DNA from 3 places in the Streptomyces sp. NBC_00647 genome. Region 2 is predicted to be linked to each of the others. Evidence: riboswitches for the same ligand, from Rfam matches in the RefSeq annotation. Region 2 holds a riboswitch; each other region holds the start of a gene.

Evidence for each region. A riboswitch is a leader RNA that binds a small molecule or an ion and turns the genes downstream of it on or off. The one in region 2 is predicted to bind S-adenosylmethionine.
Region 1: it holds a riboswitch for S-adenosylmethionine, as region 2 does, so the genes downstream of both, OG788_RS14435 (aminotransferase class V-fold PLP-dependent enzyme) here and thrC (threonine synthase) in region 2, are expected to answer to the same signal.
Region 3: it holds a riboswitch for S-adenosylmethionine, as region 2 does, so the genes downstream of both, OG788_RS04065 (glutathione S-transferase C-terminal domain-containing protein) here and thrC (threonine synthase) in region 2, are expected to answer to the same signal.

The regions. Positions count from the first base shown of each region.
Region 1 is NZ_CP109040.1:3,265,902-3,272,499, reverse strand. Features, by position in the region: gene OG788_RS14450 (Rieske 2Fe-2S domain-containing protein) at 1-193, shown strand, start outside; gene OG788_RS14445 (cytochrome bc complex cytochrome b subunit) at 190-1,830, shown strand; gene trpD (anthranilate phosphoribosyltransferase) at 1,969-3,033, shown strand; SAM riboswitch class IV at 3,119-3,235, shown strand; gene OG788_RS14435 (aminotransferase class V-fold PLP-dependent enzyme) at 3,426-4,787, shown strand; gene OG788_RS14430 (Lrp/AsnC ligand binding domain-containing protein) at 4,827-5,108, opposite strand; gene OG788_RS14425 (rhomboid family intramembrane serine protease) at 5,152-5,907, opposite strand; gene OG788_RS14420 (hypothetical protein) at 6,063-6,302, shown strand; gene OG788_RS14415 (NYN domain-containing protein) at 6,337-6,598, shown strand, end outside.
Region 2 is NZ_CP109040.1:4,902,300-4,908,897, forward strand. Features, by position in the region: gene OG788_RS21335 (cold-shock protein) at 1-42, opposite strand, end outside; gene OG788_RS21340 (MoaD/ThiS family protein) at 484-759, opposite strand; gene thrC (threonine synthase) at 756-2,063, opposite strand; SAM riboswitch class I at 2,081-2,237, opposite strand; gene OG788_RS21350 (glucosyl-3-phosphoglycerate synthase) at 2,443-3,387, shown strand; gene OG788_RS21355 (trehalose-6-phosphate synthase) at 3,466-4,923, shown strand; gene otsB (trehalose-phosphatase) at 5,116-5,970, opposite strand; gene OG788_RS21365 (DUF3263 domain-containing protein) at 6,314-6,541, opposite strand.
Region 3 is NZ_CP109040.1:931,883-938,480, forward strand. Features, by position in the region: gene OG788_RS04045 (ABC transporter substrate-binding protein) at 1-44, opposite strand, end outside; gene OG788_RS04050 (amino acid ABC transporter ATP-binding protein) at 247-1,011, opposite strand; gene OG788_RS04055 (amino acid ABC transporter permease) at 1,110-2,114, opposite strand; gene OG788_RS04060 (hypothetical protein) at 2,285-2,419, opposite strand; SAM riboswitch class IV at 2,577-2,722, shown strand; gene OG788_RS04065 (glutathione S-transferase C-terminal domain-containing protein) at 3,022-3,714, shown strand; gene OG788_RS04070 (MFS transporter) at 3,958-5,379, shown strand; gene OG788_RS04075 (RNA-guided endonuclease InsQ/TnpB family protein) at 6,003-6,598, opposite strand, start outside.

The DNA of each region.
Region 1 (6,598 bases), 1.6 Mb from region 2:
GCAGCAGACGCACCACGCGCTGTGCCCGTGCCACCAGTCCACCTTCGACCTCTCCGACGGTGCCCGAGTCATCTTCGGCCCGGCGGGTCACGCCCTGCCGCAGCTGCAGATCGGTGTGAACGCTGAGGGCTACCTCGAGGCGCTCAGCGACTTCAAGGAGCCCGTCGGTCCTGCATTCTGGGAGCGCGGATGAGCACTACCACCACCTCCGACTCGCGCTCCTCGCGCGAGAAGGCGCCCGCCGGTGAGCGGGTGGCCGACTGGGCCGACGGCCGTCTGGGGATCTACTCCCTGGCCAAGTCCAACATGCGCAAGATCTTCCCCGACCACTGGTCGTTCATGCTGGGTGAGATCTGCCTGTACAGCTTCATCATCATCATCCTCACGGGTGTGTACCTGACGCTGTTCTTCCACCCGTCGATGAACGAGGTGGAGTACCACGGCAGCTACGTCCCGCTGCAGGGCCAGCTGATGTCCGAGGCGTTCAACTCGACCATGCACATCTCCTTCGATGTGCGCGGTGGCCTGCTGATCCGGCAGATCCACCACTGGGCGGCGCTGATCTTCCTCGCCGGCATGTTCGTGCACATGATGCGCGTGTTCTTCACGGGTGCGTTCCGCAAGCCGCGTGAGGTCAACTGGGTCTTCGGATTCCTGCTGTTCGTCCTCGGCATGTTCACCGGGTTCACCGGTTACTCGCTCCCGGACGACCTGCTCTCCGGCACCGGTGTCCGCTTCATGGAGGGCGCGGTCCTGTCCGTGCCGATCGTGGGCACGTACCTGTCGTTCTTCCTGTTCGGCGGCGAGTTCCCGGGCGGCGACTTCGTGGCCCGCTTCTACTCGGTGCACGTGCTGCTGCTGCCGGGCATCATGCTCGGCCTCGTGGTGGGCCACCTGATCCTGGTCTTCTACCACAAGCACACGCAGTTCGCGGGCCCCGGCAAGACGAACAACAACGTCGTCGGCATGCCGCTGCTGCCGGTCTACATGGCCAAGGCCGGAGGCTTCTTCTTCCTGGTCTTCGGTGTCATCGCGGCCATCGCGGCGATCGCGTCCATCAACCCGATCTGGGCGATGGGTCCGTACCGTCCGGACATGGTGTCCACGGGCGCCCAGCCCGACTGGTACATGGGCTTCTCCGAGGGCCTGATCCGTGTCATGCCGGGCTGGGAGATCAACCTCTGGGGTCACACGCTCGTCCTGGGTGTGTTCATCCCGCTGGTGATCTTCCCGCTGGTCCTGGTCGCGATCGCGGTCTACCCGTTCATCGAGTCCTGGGTCACCGGCGACAAGCGCGAGCATCACATCCTGGACCGCCCGCGCAACGTCCCGACCCGGACCGCGTTCGGTGCCGCCTGGATCAGCTGGTACTTCGTCCTGCTCGTCGGTGGCGGCAACGACATCTGGGCCACGCACTTCCACCTGTCGATCAACTCGATCACCTGGTTCGTCCGGATCGCGTTCTTCGTCGTGCCGGTGCTGACGTTCATCGCCACCAAGCGGATCTGCCTCGGCCTCCAGCGCCGGGACCGGGACAAGGTGCTGCACGGCCGCGAGTCGGGCATCATCAAGCGCCTGCCGCACGGTGAGTTCATCGAGGTCCACGAGCCGCTCAGCCAGGACGCGCTGCACACGCTCACCGCGCACGAGCAGTACAAGCCGGCCGAGATCGGCCCGACGGTCGACGAGAACGGTGTCGAGCGCAAGGTCTCGGGCACGCAGAAGCTGCGCGCCAAGATGAGCGAGGGCTTCTACGGGGAGGACAGCCAGATCCCCAAGCCCACCGTCGAGGAGTACAAGGAGATCACGAGCGGCCACGGCCACCACTGATCCCCGGTAGTTCGCCACGGCGAGAGCCCCGTCCAGGCACTGGACGGGGCTCTTTGCCGTCTCCCGGGCTGGATAGGGTGGAGTCACCCCGCGCAAGGGGTGAGTCCCTTCGCGTCACCTACGAACCCAGGAGCGACCATGAGCGCTGTGAACCCCGCTGGAGGCGACACCGCGGCGGTCCGTTCCTGGCCCCAGGTACTGAACGGCCTGCTCGAGGGCCGCGACCAGAGCGCGGACGACACGGCCTGGGCGATGGACCGCATCATGCGCGGAGAGGCGACCGACGCGCAGATCGCCGGGTTCGTGGTGGCCCTGCGGGCCAAGGGTGAGACCGTCGAGGAGATCTCGGGACTCGTCCGGGCGATGTACGAGCACGCCAATGTGATCGAGGTGCCCGGGCACACCGTCGACATCGTCGGCACGGGCGGCGACGGCGCGAAGACCGTCAACATCTCCACGATGTCCTCGATCGTGGTCGCCGGCACCGGCGCCAAGGTGGTCAAGCACGGCAACCGGGCCGCGTCCTCCGCGTCCGGCTCCTCCGACGTCCTGGAGAAGCTCGGCGTCAATCTCCAGCTCACGGTGAAGCGGGTCGCCGAGGTGGCCGAAGAGGCCGGGATCACCTTCTGCTTCGCGGTGAAGTTCCACCCGGCGCTGCGTCATGCGGCGGCGGCCCGCGGCCAGTTGGGCATCAGGACGACCTTCAACGTGCTCGGCCCGCTGACCAATCCGGCGCGGGTGAAGGCCCAGGCGGTCGGAGTCGCCGACCCGCGCATGGCGCCGATCGTGGCGGGCGTGTTCGCCGAGCGCGGCAACTCCTCGCTCGTCTTCCGCGGCGACGACGGCCTCGACGAGCTGACCACCACCGCGGGCTCCGACGTCTGGGTGGTCCGTGACGGCTCGGTCACCGAGGAGCGCTTCGACCCGCGCGACGTCGGTCTCGACATCGTCCCGGTGGAGGCCCTCCGCGGCGCCGACGCCTCGTACAACGCGGAGGTCGCCCGGCGCCTGCTGGACGGCGAGACCGGGCCCGTACGGGACGCGGTCCTGCTGAACTCGGCGGCGGCCCTGGTGGCCCTGTCGCCGACCGACGCCCCGCTCGCGGACCAGCTCCGCGCCGGAATGGCGAAGGCGGCCGAGGCGATCGACTCCGGGGCCGCGAAGCGCACTCTGGAGCGCTGGGTGGCCGCCAGCAACGCCTGATCCACCAGTGCCGCGGAGCAAGGCGCAGTCCAGAATCCGGACTGCGCCTTGCGCGTGGAAGATCCTCTGGCAAGATGCTGTGTCAGGTCATGAGTGACAGCCATCAGGCCCCGGCCGGCTGTCCGGCAACCCTCCGTCCGTGGCGGGGTGCCCCGGGTGAAGACCAGGTCGTAGGCAGCGAGGTCTACGGCAAGCGCGGACCCCTCCCGCTCTTCCGGGCGGATGCAACCAGGGGTCCTGGTCGTTCGAGGGAGCCTTCTGTGAGCAAGCGAATGCGATAGGGCGTCGAGCCCCGCCTCCGCACACCCTTTTTCACCTTTCCCTGCGCTGAGCCCTGCTTCCGGGCGGCCGGCTCGCGCAGCGATCCCGCCTGCCTCTCACAGGAGCTCGCCATGTCTGTCTCCACCGCTGCCGCCGACCAGACCGTTTGTGCCCCCTTGGCCGTTCTCGGCCGGGATGTCACCGTCCCGCTCGTCACCGGCGGCGAGGTCACCTACGCCGCCCTCGACTACGCCGCCAGCGCGCCCGCCCTCCAGCGGGTGTGGGACGACGTGGCCGCGTACGCGCCGTACTACGGCAGCGTCCACCGGGGCGCCGGCTACCTCTCGCAGCTGTCCACCGACCTCTTCGAGAACGCCCGCAGGACCGTCGAGGAGTTCCTGGACTGCCGCGCCGGGGACCAGGTGGTCTTCACCCGCTCCACCACCGACTCGCTCAACCTGCTCGCCGCCGCGCTCCCGGCCGGCTGCGAGGTCTTCGTCTTCGAGACCGAGCACCACGCCTCGCTGCTGCCCTGGCGCGACGCCCGGGTGACCTACCTGAACGCCCCGCGCACCCCGGGCGAGGCCGTCGCCACCCTGGAGCACGCCCTCGCCGCCCGTGATCCCCACGGGCCGGCCCTGGTCTGTGTCACCGGTGCCTCGAACGTCACCGGGGAGCTGTGGCCGGTGCGTGAGCTGGCCGCCGCCGCGCACGCCCACGGCGCCCGGATCGTCCTCGACGCCGCGCAGCTCGCCCCGCACCACCCGGTGTCGGTCCAGGACCTCGACGTCGACTGGGTCGCCTTCTCCGGGCACAAGCTGTACGCGCCCTTCGGCTCCGGTGTCCTCGCGGGCCGCTCCGACTGGCTGCGCGAGGCCGAGCCGTACCTCGCGGGCGGCGGCGCCAGCCGCAAGGTCTCCCGGCGCGCGGACGGCGGCGTGGACGTGGAGTGGCACGACAGCGCCGCCCGGCACGAGGCGGGCTCGCCGAACGTCATCGGCGCCTACTCGATCGCGTCGGCCTGCAAGGCGCTCACCGAGGAGGGCTTCGACAACCTTCTCGCCCGTGAGCAGCACCTGATCCGTACCGTCCGCGCGGGTCTCGCGGAGGTCCCGGAGGTCCGGGTCCTCTCCCTCTTCGGTGACGACGCCCCGCGGGTCGGCGTCATCTCCTTCGTCGTCGAGGGATGGAACAGCTCGCACTTCGCGGCCGCGCTCTCCGCCGAGTACGGCATCGGCGTCCGTGACGGCCTCTTCTGCGCCCACCCGCTGGTCCGCACGCTGCTCGGCAGCGACCCGGAGACCCAGGGGGAGTGCGGCGCCCCGGAGGCAGCGCCCGGCGAGAAGTCCCTCAACGCCATCCGGGTCAGCTTCGGCGCCGGCACGCCCGACGAGCACGTCGAGCGTTTCGTCCGCGCGGTGCGCGAGCTGGTCCGGGACGGCGCCCGGTGGCAGTACCGCACCGAGGGCGGCCGCTGCGTCCCGGCCGTCTGACGCCCGCGCAGGTCACGCCCGGAGGCGGCGTCCCGTCGGTCAGGAATCGAGACCGATCGCGAACGCCGCCTCCAGGTCGTGCTCGGAGTACGTACGGAACGCCACGTGCGTGTCCGTCGCCTCGACGCCCGGGATCTTGCTGATCCTGCCGGGGATGACGTCCGCCAGGTCGTCGTGGGCCTTGACCCGGACCATCGCGATCAGGTCGTAGGTGCCGGTGACGGAGAAGACCTCGCTGACGCTCTCCAGTGACGCGATCGACTCGGCGATCTCGGGGATCCGGTCCACGCTGGTCTTGATGAGGACGATCGCGGTGATCACGGCTGGTTCTCTCCCTCGGGGGCCACTGCTGGGGGATCTCACCCTACTCGCGGTCCACCTGGCCCGGCTGCCGCGCCGGGGGTCCCGGCAGCGCCCCCGGGGAGGGTGCGGCGGCCCCACGGCGCCCGAAGCGCGCCCACGCGTAGACGAAGCCCAGCGAGAAGCCCACGAGGTGGGCCAGATAGGCGACCCCGGGTCCGGAGTCGCTGCGGCCCGCCGCCAGCCATTGCAGCGCGAACCAGAACGGCAGCACCACCCAGGCCGGGAACCGCAGCGGAAGGAAGAAGAGGAACGGGAAGAGACTGGTCACCCGGGCCTTGGGGAACAGGTACAGAAACGCGCCGAGTACCGCGGAGATCGCCCCGGACGCCCCGACCAGGGACTGCTGCGAGCCGGCGTTGGCGGCGGCGTAACCGAGCAGGGCGACATATCCGCAGCCCAGGTAGAAGAGGGCGAACTCGACATGGCCCATGCGTTCCTCGGTCATCACCCCGAAGACGTAGAAGAACAGCATGTTGCCCAGGAGGTGGAGCCAGCTGCCGTGGATGAACAGGGCCGTGGCCGGGGTGAGTGCCTCGCGCGGGGCCCCGCCGAAGAGGTCGGACGGCACCACGCCCCAGCGGCGGAAGTACGCGCGCTGGGCGACCAGCAGTTCGTCCCCGGTGCCGTACGCGGGATCGAGGCCCGAGGCGGGACCGATGACGAAGATCAGACAGCACAGGACGATCAGCCCGTACGTCACCGGCGCGGACTGGCCCCGCAACGCCCTGCCGACCGCCGTACTCCAATTGCCGATCATGGTACAGAGCATGACGCAACAGGACCGATCGGAGCAGACCGCCTCGCCGCCGCGGACACCAGAGCGTCGAGTACCCGCCAGGCCGTAGGGTTACGAGCCACATGCACCGGGAGACCGGCGCCGGACGGACACTAGAAGGAAAGAGCGACTGCCCTATGACGGTTCCCCTGCCCGACGCCAAGACTCGCTGGCGCTGTGCCCTCTGCGGCAACCTCACGCGTTTCGACGTGACCCGCTCCTCGAAGGTCGTCGAGTATGTGCACCTCGACCTCGCCGGTGAGCCGAAGGTCGAGGAGCGCGAGGTGGTCAATGAGACCATCGAGTCGGTGCGGTGCCGCTGGTGCAACGCGGTGGATCAGGTCGAACTCGTGGACAGGCCGGGTGCCGGCTCCTGAGGGAGCGGGCCCCGCACGGATATTGGGGTGACGGATGGTGGAGACCACAGGCGGGGAGCCGGACGACGGCACCGCTGAGGTGCTCGACCGTCCGCTGCCCGACGGCGTGCGCCGACGCGTCGTACAGATCGTCTCGGACGGCTTCGGCGGACTGACGGTGGCCGAACTGCCCGTCCAGCTGAGGCAGTACGCCCGGTTCGCGCCGAACCGGCGGGCCAAGTTCGCCGGCAACGCCATGGCCGCCGCCCTGGAGACTGACCCGCTGTTCAGACAGCGCATCGCCGAGAAGCTGAGAG
Region 2 (6,598 bases):
CCCCTTCTCCGCGTTGAACCACTTGACGGTGCCCTGAGCCATGCCTAACTCCCCTATTACTGGCCCTTGCACAGATCCACACTTCGCGGATCCGGGTCAGACCTCACCCCCCATTGGTTGGGGGTGTGCGCCGGAACGCGTCGACCGCGGCTGAATGTATCTGTCCAACTGCCGTCTGCAACAGGTCAATCGGACGAGAATTCTGGGCATGGCTGATCGTTGAAATGCGGAGAATTCGCAAGGATTCAGGGCAAGTCGGGCCCCGTAAATGCCATAAACGGCTCAAAAAGGAGCGGTAGTTTGGCTACTTCTTGTCGGATGCCGGGCGAGGACTCATATGCGTCCGGCATGAAACCAACATCGAAAGCGAAGCGACTTCCCCAACTGTAGCGCGCTCAACCCTACAGAATTGCCCCCTCCGTTTCTCTCACGGAGGGGGCAATTCGATGAACTCAGCGTGTTCGGCATTACCGAGGGTAACGATCAGCCTCCGGCGACGGCCGGAATGATCGAGACGCCCACACCGTCCGGGGTCGCCGTCTCCAGGCCCTGCTCGAACCGGACGTCGTCGTCATTGACGTACACGTTGACGAAGCGGCGCAGCTTGCCCTGGTCGTCCAGAACGCGCGCGGCGATGCCCGTGTGGTTCTTCTCCAGGTCGGCGATGACCTCGGCGAGGGTCGTACCCTCGGCCGTCACCTCGGCGACGCCCCCGGTGTAGGTGCGCAGGATGGTGGGGATGCGGACGTTGACGCTCATGATGCGAGGCCTGCCTCTCGGAAGGAGTCGAGGTTCGGGCGGATGGTCGCGGTCAGCCCGGTGTCCGAGGCCACCGCGTCCAGAGTCTTGAGGCCGTCGCCGGTGTTCAGCACGACCGTGGTCAGAGTCGGGTCGAGGAGACCGTTCTCGATCAGCTTGCGGGTGACGCCGACGGTCACGCCGCCGGCCGTCTCCGCGAAGATGCCCTCGGTGCGCGCGAGCAGCTTGATCGCGTCGACGATCTGCTCGTCGTTCACGTCCTCCACGGCACCGCCGGTGCGTCGCGCGATGTCGAGCACGTACGGCCCGTCCGCGGGGTTGCCGATGGCGAGCGACTTGGCGATGGTGTCCGGCTTCTGCGGGCGCACGACGTCGTGACCGGCCTTGTAGGCGACGGACACCGGCGAGCAGCCCTCGGCCTGGGCACCGAAGATCTTGTACGGCCTGTCCTCGACGAGCCCGAGCTTGATCAGCTCCTGCAGGCCCTTGTCGATCTTCGTGAGCTGGGAGCCGGAGGCGATCGGCACGACCAGCTGGTCGGGGAGCCGCCAGCCGAGCTGCTCGCAGATCTCGTACGCCAGCGTCTTGGAGCCCTCGGCGTAGTACGGCCGCAGGTTGACGTTGACGAAGCCCCAGCCCTCGCCGGCCGGGTCGCCGATCAGCTCGGAGCAGAAACGGTTCACATCGTCGTAGTTGCCCTGGATGCCGACGAGCTCGCCGCCGTAGACCGCGGCCATGACGACCTTGCCCTGCTCCAGGTCGTGCGGGATGAACACGCAGGAGCGGAAGCCGGCACGGGCCGCCGCGGCGCCCACGGCGCCGGCGAGGTTGCCCGTGGAGGAGCAGGAGAGGGTGGTGAAGCCGAAGACACGGGCCGCTTCGATGGCCTGGGCGACGACGCGGTCCTTGAAGGAGTGCGTCGGGTTGCCGGAGTCGTCCTTGACGAAGAGCTTGCCGGCGTCGACACCGAGCTCGCGGGCCAGGTTGTCGGCCTGGACGAGCTTGGTCCAGCCGGGGTTGATGTTCGGCTTGTCCGCCACGTCCGCGGGGACGGGCAGGAGGGGCGCGTAGCGCCAGATGTTCGCGGGTCCCGCTTCGATGCGCTTGCGGAGCTCTTCGGTCTCGTAGGCCGAGAAGTCGTAGGCGATCTCCAGCGGGCCGAAACACTCCTCGCAGGCGAAGACCGGGCCGAGCGGGACGCGGTGTCCGCACTCGCGGCAGGAAAGCGCCGCTGCCGGGCCGAGGTCCACCGCATCGGCGGAGTTCACGGAGTTCGTGGTGCTTGCAACTGTCTGCGCAGCCATGGAGGCGAGGCCCTTTCTCCTCATCTTCCTCACGACGCACTTCGCCGTGAGACGGATTTGGCACCTTCCCTAGCCGGGAGCCTCGCGACGCGATCGACATCGATCGGTACGAGACCGGCTGGAGGGTTGCCGGGGCTTCATCGGGCCGTATCCCTCTGCCCCTCTGGATGAGCGGTATTTGATTGTTGAACTGTTGAACGTGCTACGCGCCGATGATCGAGGACATGCGATGGTCATCCGCGTTGTTCAAGACTGTAACCGAAGGCCAGGACAGTTGAGATAGTCGTCCGAACCGCGAGACGACGGCAATCGATCTGCCGCTGGCCGCAGCGGGCACGCTGATGAGAGCGTGTGATCAGACAGTGAGGAGCCGCAGACCGTGCTGAAAGACGTCGAAAGCTGGCTGAGCACACGCTCCTGGTCCCTGACCGACCGCCCGCTCCACAAGCTCATGGCCGCGAAACGTTCCACCGGATCGACGGTCAGCGTCGTGCTGCCCGCGCTCAACGAGGAGGAGACGGTCGGCGAGATCGTGGCGATCATCCGCCACGACCTGATGCAGCAGGTGCCCCTCGTCGACGAGATCGTCGTCGTCGACTCGGGCTCGACCGACCGCACCTCGGCGGTCGCCGCCGCCGCGGGCGCGAGAGTCGTGCACCGCGACGACATCCTCCCTCGGATTCCCGCGGTGCCCGGCAAGGGCGAGGTGCTGTGGCGGTCGCTGCTCGTGACGAGCGGGGACATCGTCTGTTTCATCGACGCGGACCTCAAGGAGTTCTCGTCCGACTTCGTCACCGGGATCGTGGGCCCGCTGCTCACCGACCCCGGGGTCGATCTGGTCAAGGCCATGTACGACCGCCCGCTGGGCGGCGCCTCGGGACAGGGCGGCCGGGTCACCGAGCTGATGGCCCGCCCCCTGCTGAACATGCACTGGCCGCAGCTGGCGGGCTTCGTCCAGCCGCTCGGCGGCGAGTACGCGGCCCGTCGCTCCCTGCTCGAACAGCTCCCGTTCCCCGTCGGCTACGGCGTGGAGCTGGGCATGCTCGTCGACGCCCTGCACCTGGTGGGCCTGGACGCCCTCGCCCAGGTCGACGTCGGCGTCCGCAAGCACCGCCACCAGGACGGCCAGGCCCTGGGCCGTATGGCCGCCGCGATCTACCGCACCGCCCAGCTCCGGCTGGCCCGCGGCCACCTGATCCGCCCCGCCCTCACCCAGTTCGAGCGCGGCCGGGACGGTTTCCAGCCGCGCACGTACTCGGTGGACACGGAGGAAAGGCCCCCGATGAGCGAAATCTCCGAGTACCAGCGGCGCAAAGCCGCGTAGACCAGCCCTCCCGGCCCGCGATCGCATACGGCCGAAGGGAACGTTTGAGCGTTTCGACACGGGGCTAGGTTTCGAGGCATGGCTTCAACGCACGGTGCCCACCGGATTCTGGTCGCGTCCAACCGCGGCCCGGTCACCTACGAGGTACGGGAGGACGGTTCGCTGCACGCCCGGCGCGGCGGCGGCGGCCTCGTCTCGGGCCTCTCGGCGATCGGGCCCGACGCGGGCGCCCTATGGGTGTGCTCGGCCCTCGGCGACGGCGACCGGGAGGCCGTCGCGCGCGGAGTCGGCGAGGACGGCGTGCGCATGCTGGCCATCGACGCCGACGTGCACGCCGACGCCTACAACGGCATCGCCAACTCCGTCCTGTGGTTCGTCCACCACATGCTGTACCAGACCCCGCTGGAGCCGGTCTTCGACGCGGAGTTCCGGCGCCAGTGGGAGTCGTACCGGACCTACAACCGCGCCTTCGCCGAGGCGCTGGCCGAGGAGGCAGCCGAGGGCGCGGCGGTGCTGGTCCAGGACTACCACCTGTGCCTGGTGCCGGGGATGCTCCGTGAGCTGCGCCCCGACCTGCGCATCGGCCACTTCTCCCACACGCCGTGGGCGCCCGAGGACTACTTCCGGATGCTCCCCGACGACATCCGCGCGGAACTGGTGGGAGGCATGCTCGGAGCGGACCGGGTGGCGTTCCTGACCTGGCGGTGGGCGACGGCCTTCATGCGCTGCGCGGAGGAGGCCGACCCCGAGCACTACAGCGCCACCTGGCCCTCGGGCGCCCCCCGGGCGATCGAGCACCTGGACGGCGCCCGGCCGCCCGTGCGCGAGACCCTCGTCGGCGTGCACGGCCTCGGCGCGGACGCCGAGTTCCTGCGCGAACGCTCCCACCGGGAGGACGTCGAGCAGCGGATGGCCGCACTGCGCACGGAGATCGGCGAGGGACGCCGGACCGTCGTGCGCGTCGACCGGACCGAGCTGTCCAAGAACATCGTGCGGGGACTGCTGGCGTACCGGCAGCTGCTGGACGACCACCCGGAGTGGCGCGAGCGGGTGGTCCACGTGGCCTTCGCCTACCCCTCGCGGCAGGACCTCGCCGTGTACCGGGAGTACACGGCCGAGGTGCAGCGCGTGGCCGACGAGATCAACTCCCGGTACGGAACACCCGGTTGGACCCCGGTGGTCCTGCACGTCAAGGACGACTTCGCGCGCTCGCTCGCCGCGTACCGGCTGGCCGACGTCGCCCTCGTCAACCCCATCAGGGACGGCATGAACCTCGTCGCCAAGGAGGTCCCGGTCGTCTCCGACGAGGGCTGCGTGCTGGTGCTCTCGCGGGAGGCCGGGGCGTACGAGGAACTGGGCGAGGACGCGATCTCGGTGAACCCGTACGACGTGATCGGTACGGCACGGGCGCTGCACGAGGCGTTGACCATGCAGCCGGGCGAACGGGCGGAGCGCACCAAGCGGTTGGCCGCCGCGGCCACCGCTCTGCCGCCGGCCCAGTGGTTCCTTGATCAGCTGCAGGCGCTGGAGACCTGAACACAGTCCAGCCCCTCCGGCAGGATCCCGGCTGCGGCTGCACTTTTCAGCCCCGGCCGGGGAATGAACTTCAGCGCCTCCGGCGCTTGAGGAGCGGGGTCCGGGGCGGAGCCCGGGTACGGGACGGGTAGGGGCGGAGGGGGCGAAACAAGCCTTCCGCCGCCCTCGCCCGCACGGGCGACGAGCGGCCGGTCAGGCGAGTTCGGCCGCGAGAGAAGCGAGCAGCCGTACGACCCCGGACGGGCCGTCGACCACCAGGTCCGCCCGCTCGGCGAGTTCGCCGACCTCGGAGCTGCCGCTGCACACCAGGAGTCCGGGGACACCGTCGGAGCGGAGCTTGTCGACGGCGGCGAAGGCGGGCAGGTCGCCCAGGTCGTCACCCGCGTAGAGGACGGCCTCGGCGCCGACCTCCCGGACGTACTCCAGGAGGGCGACCCCCTTGTCCATGCCCGGCGGGCGCAGCTCCAGGACCATGCGGCCGGGCTCGACGATCAGGCCGTGCCGGGTGGCCAGATCGGCCAGTGGCTCGCGGAGCGCCTCGAAGGCGGCCTGCGGGTCCGCGGCGCGGCGTGTGTGCACGGCGACCGCACGGCCCTTCTCCTCGATCCAGGTGCCCTGCCAGGCGCCGATCCGGTCGAGGAATCCCGGCAGTTCGGCGCGGACGGCGGCCACGCCGGGGTGCGGGGCGGGGGCGGTCACCGTGCCGCTCACCGCGTCCCAGCGCTCGGCGCCGTAGTGGCCGAGGACGACGAGGTGCTCCAGCCCGGGGACGCCCGCGAAGCCGCCGTGGCGTACGGCCACACCGGCCGGACGGCCGGTGACCACGGCGATCGAGGCGACCTTCGGGGCGAGTGCCGCGAGGGCGGGCACCGCGTCGGGGTGCGCACGGGCTTGATCGGGGTCGGGGACGATGGGGGCGAGGGTCCCGTCGAAGTCGAGTGCGACGACCGTCCGGGTGGGGCGGGTGAGGATCGCGTCCAGAGCGTCGCGCCCGGCGGGGGTCACCGGGGCCGGCAAGGGGTCCTTGGATTCGGGATGGCTGCCCATGGGGCGACCCTATCCGGGTGGGGGCGGGCGCACCCATGGCTCATGGCCGAGCGGGGTACCCGCCCGGCCGGAATGCCTCGCTCTGACGGCTCCCCCGAGCCGAATCCCCGGTCCGACGATCCGCCCGGCCGGAGGCCCGGTCCGACGGATCCGTCCGGCCCGGAGGCTCGATCCGACTGATCCGGATGCCGGTCCGGAGGCTCGTCTCACCGATGCATCCTGCCCGGGTGCCTCTGTCTCGCCGAGCCGTGATGCATCCTGCCCGGGTGCCTCGGTCTCGCCGAGCCGTGCCGTGCAGCAGGGGCCTCGGTCTCGCCGAGCCGTCCGGCCGGAGGCCTCGGTCTCAGCGCTCCGCCCTGCGGGCCTCCCGGACCCGGCGCAGCCTGTTCACGGTCACCGGGTCGTGCGCCAGGGCCCTCGGGTCGTCCAGCAGCGCGTTGAGCAGCTGGTAGTAGCGGACCGGGGCCAGGCCCAGCCGTTCTCGTACGGCACGTTCCTTGGCGCCGGGGCCGGGGAAACCGCGGCGCTCCAGGGCGAGGATGCTCCGTTCGCGCGCGGGCAGCTCTTCCATGGACAGCACGGTAGCCCCCGGCACCGACAGTGCCGAGCCGGAGCCGGAGCCGGGACC
Region 3 (6,598 bases), 4.0 Mb from region 2:
GTGACGCCGCGAAGAATTCTGCTGTTCAGGGGGAGCGTACGCATGGCTGTCCTTGTCGGGTGTGTGCGGTGAGGGTGTGGGGGCGCGGTCCCGGCGGGCCGCGAAATCGGGTGGCCCTGCGTGACGGCGCACGGCTGAAGGCGAGTTCGGAGGACCGCGCCGAGCGACGCGTCCTCGTTCGCCGCCGGCGGCTTCGGTCGGAGGCTGGAACCGACGGGCCTCGTTGTGCGCCCGTCGGCGCGCCGGTCAGAGAACCTTGCTCAGGAAGTCCCTGGTGCGCTCCTGCTGCGGGTGGTCCAACACCTGTGAGGGCGGGCCCTGTTCAACGACGCGCCCGCCGTCCATGAAGACGACCCGGTCGGCGATCTCGCGGGCGAAGCCGATCTCGTGGGTGACGATGACGAGGGTGGTGCCGCTCCTGGCAAGGTCCTTGATGACGGCGAGTACTTCGCCGACCAGTTCGGGGTCCAGCGCCGAGGTCGGTTCGTCGAAGAGGATGACCCCCGGCCGCAGGGCGAGGGCGCGGGCGATGGCCACGCGCTGCTGCTGTCCGCCCGACAACTGCCGCGGATAGGCACTGGTCCTGTCCCCCAGCCCCACGCGGGCGAGCAGATCGCGGGCCAGCTCCTGGGCGTCGGGCTTGGACAGTTTTCCGGTGGCCACCGGAGCCGCGGCCACGTTGTCCAGCACGGTGAGGTGCGGGAAGAGATTGAAGTTCTGGAAGACGAAGCCGATGCGGCTGCGCTGCCCCAGGATGACCCGCTCGCTCAGTTCCCTCAGCCGCTCACCGTGCCTGCGGACGCCGATGAGCTCGCCGTTCAGGCTGACATGGCCGATCTCGGGCTTCTCCAGATGGTTGATCACCCTCAGGAGAGTGGACTTGCCGGATCCGGACGGCCCGAGGATGACCGTGACCTCTCCGGGCCGGACGGTCAACTCCACACCGTCCAGGACCTGATGGGAGCCGTACCACTTGTGCACGTCGTGCACCTCCACCGCGGCCGGCTGGATCTCGAGCGCTCCGATGGCCTCGGCCGGCGGAGCCGTCTCCGGCGCCTGGTCCTCCGGTACCGTCCTGGTCTTCACTGTCGTCCGACGCGCTTCGCCAGTCATATCGCCGTCTCCCTCCGGATCCGGGCCCGCACGTCGCGCAGACCGTTCCGTACCTTCTGCAACGGGGTCGGCGGCAGGGTGCGCAGCGCGCCCCGCGAGTAGTACCGCTCGACGTAGAACTGGACGACGGACACGACGCTCGTCAGGATCAGGTACCAGGCGGTGGCGACCAGGAGCAGCGGCACGATATCGCCGGGATAGGTGCTGCCCATGCTCTGAACGGAGCCGAACAGGTCCAGCAGGGAGACGTAGAAGACGAGCGAGGTTCCCTTGATCAGGCCGATCAACTGGTTGACGTAGTTCGGGGTGATGGAGCGCAGCGCCTGCGGAAAGACGATCTTCGCGAACTGGTACCGCTTCGGCAGGCCCAGGGCTGAGGCCGCCTCGTGCTGACCCTGGTCGACGGAGAGGATTCCGCCGCGCACCACTTCGGAGGCGTACGCCGCTTCGTTCAGGCTCAGTCCGATGACGGCGACGGCCATGTCGGTGGCCAGGCGGGACTCGTCGAAGGTGAAGAAGGCCGGCCCGAACGGCACCCCGACGCTCAACGTCCGGTACAGCGCGCTGAAGTTGTAGAGGAACAGCAGGACGACGATGAGCGGTACCGAGCGGAACAGCCAGGTGTAGACCCAGCTCACCGCGCGCAGCACCGGGCTCGGGGAGAGTCGGGCCAACGCCAGCAGGATCCCGCCGAGCAAGCCCAACACCGCGCTGTAGACGGCGACTTCGAGGGTGATGAGCAGGCCGTCGAGGATCGTCGGACGCAGGAACCAGTACTGGAAACGGTCCCACTGGTAGAAGGGGTTGGTCACCAGGCCGTGAGCGATCTGGGCGACCAGCACGAGCACGACGGCCGTGATGATCCAGCGGCCGGGGCGCCGGAGCGGAAGGACCCGCTGCGCCGCCAGGGGCTTGGGCGAGGCGGGGACGTCGGGACGGGGGACGGCCTGGGCAGGCAGCGCTGATCCGGAGGACACAGCTATGCCTGGAGATTCACTCATGGAGAGCTCCAGCGGATTCGGACACCCCGGACCACGGCGAGCGGCAGCGTGACGCGGAGCCTCAACGGCTCGGCGCGAAACGAGGGCACGGGCGCACAGGGAACGGGGGCTGGACGGAGAAAGGGCACACCGCCACAGCGGTGGTCGTCAGCGATTCGGAAGAGGAACCGTCAGCCTTGGCAGAGGGTGCGACACATGTCCGTACACAGTGCGCTGTTGACGCGCAGCAGGTCGACGGAGCGGTCGGCGCACAGCACCACGCGGCCGAGGCGCCGCCATGCGGCCGTCCCGTCAGCTGCGTTCATCGCCGTCACCATCGTCTCTCCGGCCCTGGGGCATCCCGTTTGTGGGCCGCACGTTAGGCCCGCCCCGAAAAGAATGTCAATCCGGGTGACCACCAGGTGAGACCGCGTGCCACGCCTTCTTGACGGCGCCACAGGGCGCACCGAGACTGGCGTGGACGGTCACGATTGTCAGCGCCCACGGTGCGGGTTCGTCCCGCACCTGTGGTCATCGGCCCCGGCTCGCTGACAGGCAACCCTTCCACCGCGACGGGGTGCCCCGGGTGACGACCGGGTCCCGCCGGCGTGGCGGGGCAAGCGTGGTCTCGCGTCTCGCGAGCCCCGGAGTGGGACCGGTGAGAATGCCCAGGAACGGCTTGACGAGGCGCCTGCACATCGATCTGTTGCGTGTCTCCAGCGCTTACTGATCCGTAGCCGGTCCGTTCGATCCGGACCGGTGCGACGAGCGCAGTCGTTCCGCATTCGGCCGCTGGTGCCCACAAGGCGGCGGTGGCTTCCTCGTTCCCCAAGGGAGAGTCATGCCTGAGACAGCTTCGCGTCCTTCCAGCACGGCCAACTCACGTCCTTGTGACCAGGTTTCGTTCCCCTCCGAGCTTCGTCTCAAGGTGGCGACGCCCTCCGCCCTCCCCCACCGTGTCGACAGCCGGATCGGTGTCGGCCTGGCCGGCGGCTTCTACCCCGCACCGCACCGCTACGAGCTGTATCTGTCGGAGAGTTGTCCGCTCTCGCTGCGCATCGCGATCACCCTCGACCTGCTCGGTCTGAAGGACTCCGTCGCCACGACGGTCCTGGCGGACCCCACAGGGACACCTGAGGCCTTCGCCTCGCTGCGCCGCGCCTACGAGGCCACCGAGCACCACTACGACGGACCGCTGACGGCGCCCGCGCTGTGCGACCGGTGGAGCGGACGGATCGTCAGCAACCACACCCCCGACATCCTCCGCGATCTCGCGGGGCTTCTCTCCGGTCACGGCGCGGGGTGCCCGTCGACGCTGCGTCCACCGGACCTCGCCGCGGACATCGAGGCTCTCCGCGACCTGCTGGACCGCGATGTCACCCCTTCCGCCCAGCCCTCGGAGCTCTCCGCGGCCCTGGAGTTGTTGGACTGTCAACTCGCCGGGCGGCCCTATGTCCTGGGCGAGACCCTGACGGCGGGGGACGTGGACGTGTGGGTGGCCCTCACCCGTTTGGACCCGGACGGCGCCGCCCTGCGCTCACTCCCCCGGCTCCAGGACTACGTACGCCGGCTCGGCGACCACCCCGCCTTCCGGAGCGGAGGTACCGCCCGGCGGCGGTGAGGAGCCCGTAGCGCCCACCCGGACGGGTGAGCGGCGTGCTCACGCGGACGGCAGATCGGAGAACCAAGGGTGTCCCGCCGGGTGCCCAGGACTGGTCCTGAAGTCCCGGAGCCGGCCGGGACGGTCCACCGGGATTCCACCGGTCTGCCGTCGTGCGCATGCGGTCCGTCGACGTTCGGCGCAGTCTATGAGCGTAGGAGAGCGACACCCAGACCACACGTCCGGCAGTCATAAGGAATGGCGATGGCTGACACAGGCGCGTCGACACCGCCGTCGGTGGCGCAGCGCAGGATTCTCGCTCCGCTCGCCCTCGCACAGTTCATCTGCAGCTTCGCCGGTTCCAACATGAACGTGATGATCAACGACATCAGCGAGGACCTCGACACGACCGTGCAGGGCGTGCAGGTCGCGATCACGATCTTCCTGCTCGTCATGGCCGCGCTGATGATCCCCGGCGGCAAGCTGACGGACCGCTACGGCCGCAAGCGCTGCTTCCTCGCCGGCCTGACGGTGTACGGGATCGGCGCGCTCCTGAGTGCGGTCTCCCCCGGCCTGGGCGTTCTCATCCTCGGCAACTCGATTCTCGAAGGCGTCGGAACCGCGCTGCTCATCCCGCCGGTCTACATCCTCACGACGCTCCTCTTCGACGACATGACCTCCCGCGCCCGAGCCTTCGGAGTCATCATGGCGCTGGGCGGCATCGGCGCGGCGGCGGGCCCGCTCATCGGCGGGCTCATCACCTCGTGGCTCAGCTGGCGGGCCGCCTTCGTGTTCCAGGCCCTGATCATCGCCCTGATCATCGTGCTGAGCCGCCACATCGAGGACCCGCTGCCACCGGATCCGACCCGCCCGTTCGACACCGTCGGAGCCGTGCTGTCGGCGACGGGTCTGGTCCTCATCGTCATGGGCATCCTGGCCGCCGACAACAACCTCTGGCTGATGACCGGCCTGCTCGTCCTCGGCGCGCTGACGCTGCTGTGGTTCTTCCGCTTCGTGCGTGCCCGCGAGTCGGCCGGCAAGGAACCGCTGCTGTCCACCAGCCTGTTCCGCAACCGCGCCTCCAACCTCGGGCTCATCACCCAGAACATCCAATGGCTGTTGCTCATGGGTTCGTCGTTCACCGTGGCCGCCTATCTCCAAGTGGTGCGCGGCTACGACGCCATCGCGACCGGCGTCATCTTCACGGCCGCCACGCTCGGTCTGCTCGCCACCTCCCTGGCCGCCGAACGACTCGCCCGGCGGCGTCCCCAACGCACCCTGATCATCGCGGGCTTCGCCGTCGCGATCGCGGGCGTCGTCGTCCTGATCGCCATGGTCAACAGCTTCTCCAGCCCCTGGGCCTTCGCTCCCGGTCTGCTCCTGCTCGGACTGGGCCTCGGCCTGATGCTGACCCCGTCGGTCAACATCGTCCAGTCGAGCTTCCCCCAGGACCGGCAGGGCGAGATCTCCGGTCTGTCCCGCAGTGTGTCGAACCTCGGCTCCTCGCTGGGCACCGCGGTCGCCGGCACGATCCTCGTGGCCGGATTCACCACCCGCTCCTACGCCGCGGCCATGGTCACCCTCGCCGTCCTCGGGGTCATCGGACTCATCGCGGCGGCGCTCCTTCCCGGATCCCCCGTCGGCGCGCGCGGCCCGGCGGGCAGCCAGGCACGGAACGACGGCTGAATTCTCCGGCGGATGCCGAAACGCCCCTACCCCCGGAGTCTCGGACGCGCGGACACCGAACGCGTCCCTGCTGTACGCGAAAAGGGGAGAGGCATGAGCTCGAGGCCGAGGTTCGAGGACCGGCTGCTCGATGAGCTGAAGCGGGAGATCGAGCTGCGCGGGAACGCGTCGGCCGCTTCCCTCGATCCGCGATAACCCGCCGGGCACGAGGCCACGTCGGCCGGGGCCCGGGAACGCGGGGGCGAGACACGCGCCTCGGGGCGCCGCCTGCTCACTCCGCGCCGGATCGCCGTCGCCGCGGTCGGCTGTGCGCCGGTCTCGCCGCGGTGGTCGCGCCCGGTTCCCCGGCCGCCCCGGCGGCGTACGCGGTGGAGCGCCACGACGACGGCATTGTCACCCTCACCGTCAAGGACCAGGACATCGGCATCGGGGCCCAGCGCGAGCTGGCACGGGCACTGCGCCCGAACGACATCGAGGTGACCGTGACCGTCCTCGCTCCCGGCCACGTCTGCGAGCACGACACCGTGGTCTGGGGGGGGTCGACAGGCAGGGCGACCATGTTCCATGTTCCCGATCCTCACCCTTCAGTGACTCCTCCCCCGGCTGAAGCCGGGGGCTTCTCGTTACGCCGGGTTGGCGTTGCGACGGACCAGCCCGGCCCGTAGAACGTTGAGTGCTCCCACCGTGTCCGCGTGCGCAATATGTCCGCAGGCGATGCAGTGGAACTTCTCCTGTGTGGGCCGGTTCTCCTTGGCCGTGTGCCCGCATTCGGGGCAGGTGCGGGAGGTGTTGCGGGGGTCGACTGCGATCACTTCCCGTCCGGCGCTTTCAGCCTTGGCGTGCAGGATCGTCAGGAACACCCCCCATCCGGCATCGTTGATCGACTTGTTGAGTCCGGCCTTGGCTGCGGCCCCGTTGGGCAGGAACGCGCCTGCCTGGTCGGGTTTGGGTCTGGCTGCGGGGGCCCTGCTCATGTTGCGGATCTTGAGGTCTTCGTGCGCGATGAAGTCGTATGTGCGGACCAGGTCGAGCGCGGTCTTGTGTGCGTGGTCCAGCCGTTGGCGGCGGACCTTGCCATGCTGCCGAGCGACCTTCTCCACCGCGCGCTGGTGGTTGGCAGTGCGGTCCTTGGCCTTGCAGCGCGGGAACCGGGACAGAGCCTGCTGCGCGGCCTGGAGCTTGGCGGCCGCACGGCGGCCGTGGCGCGGGTTGGGCACGA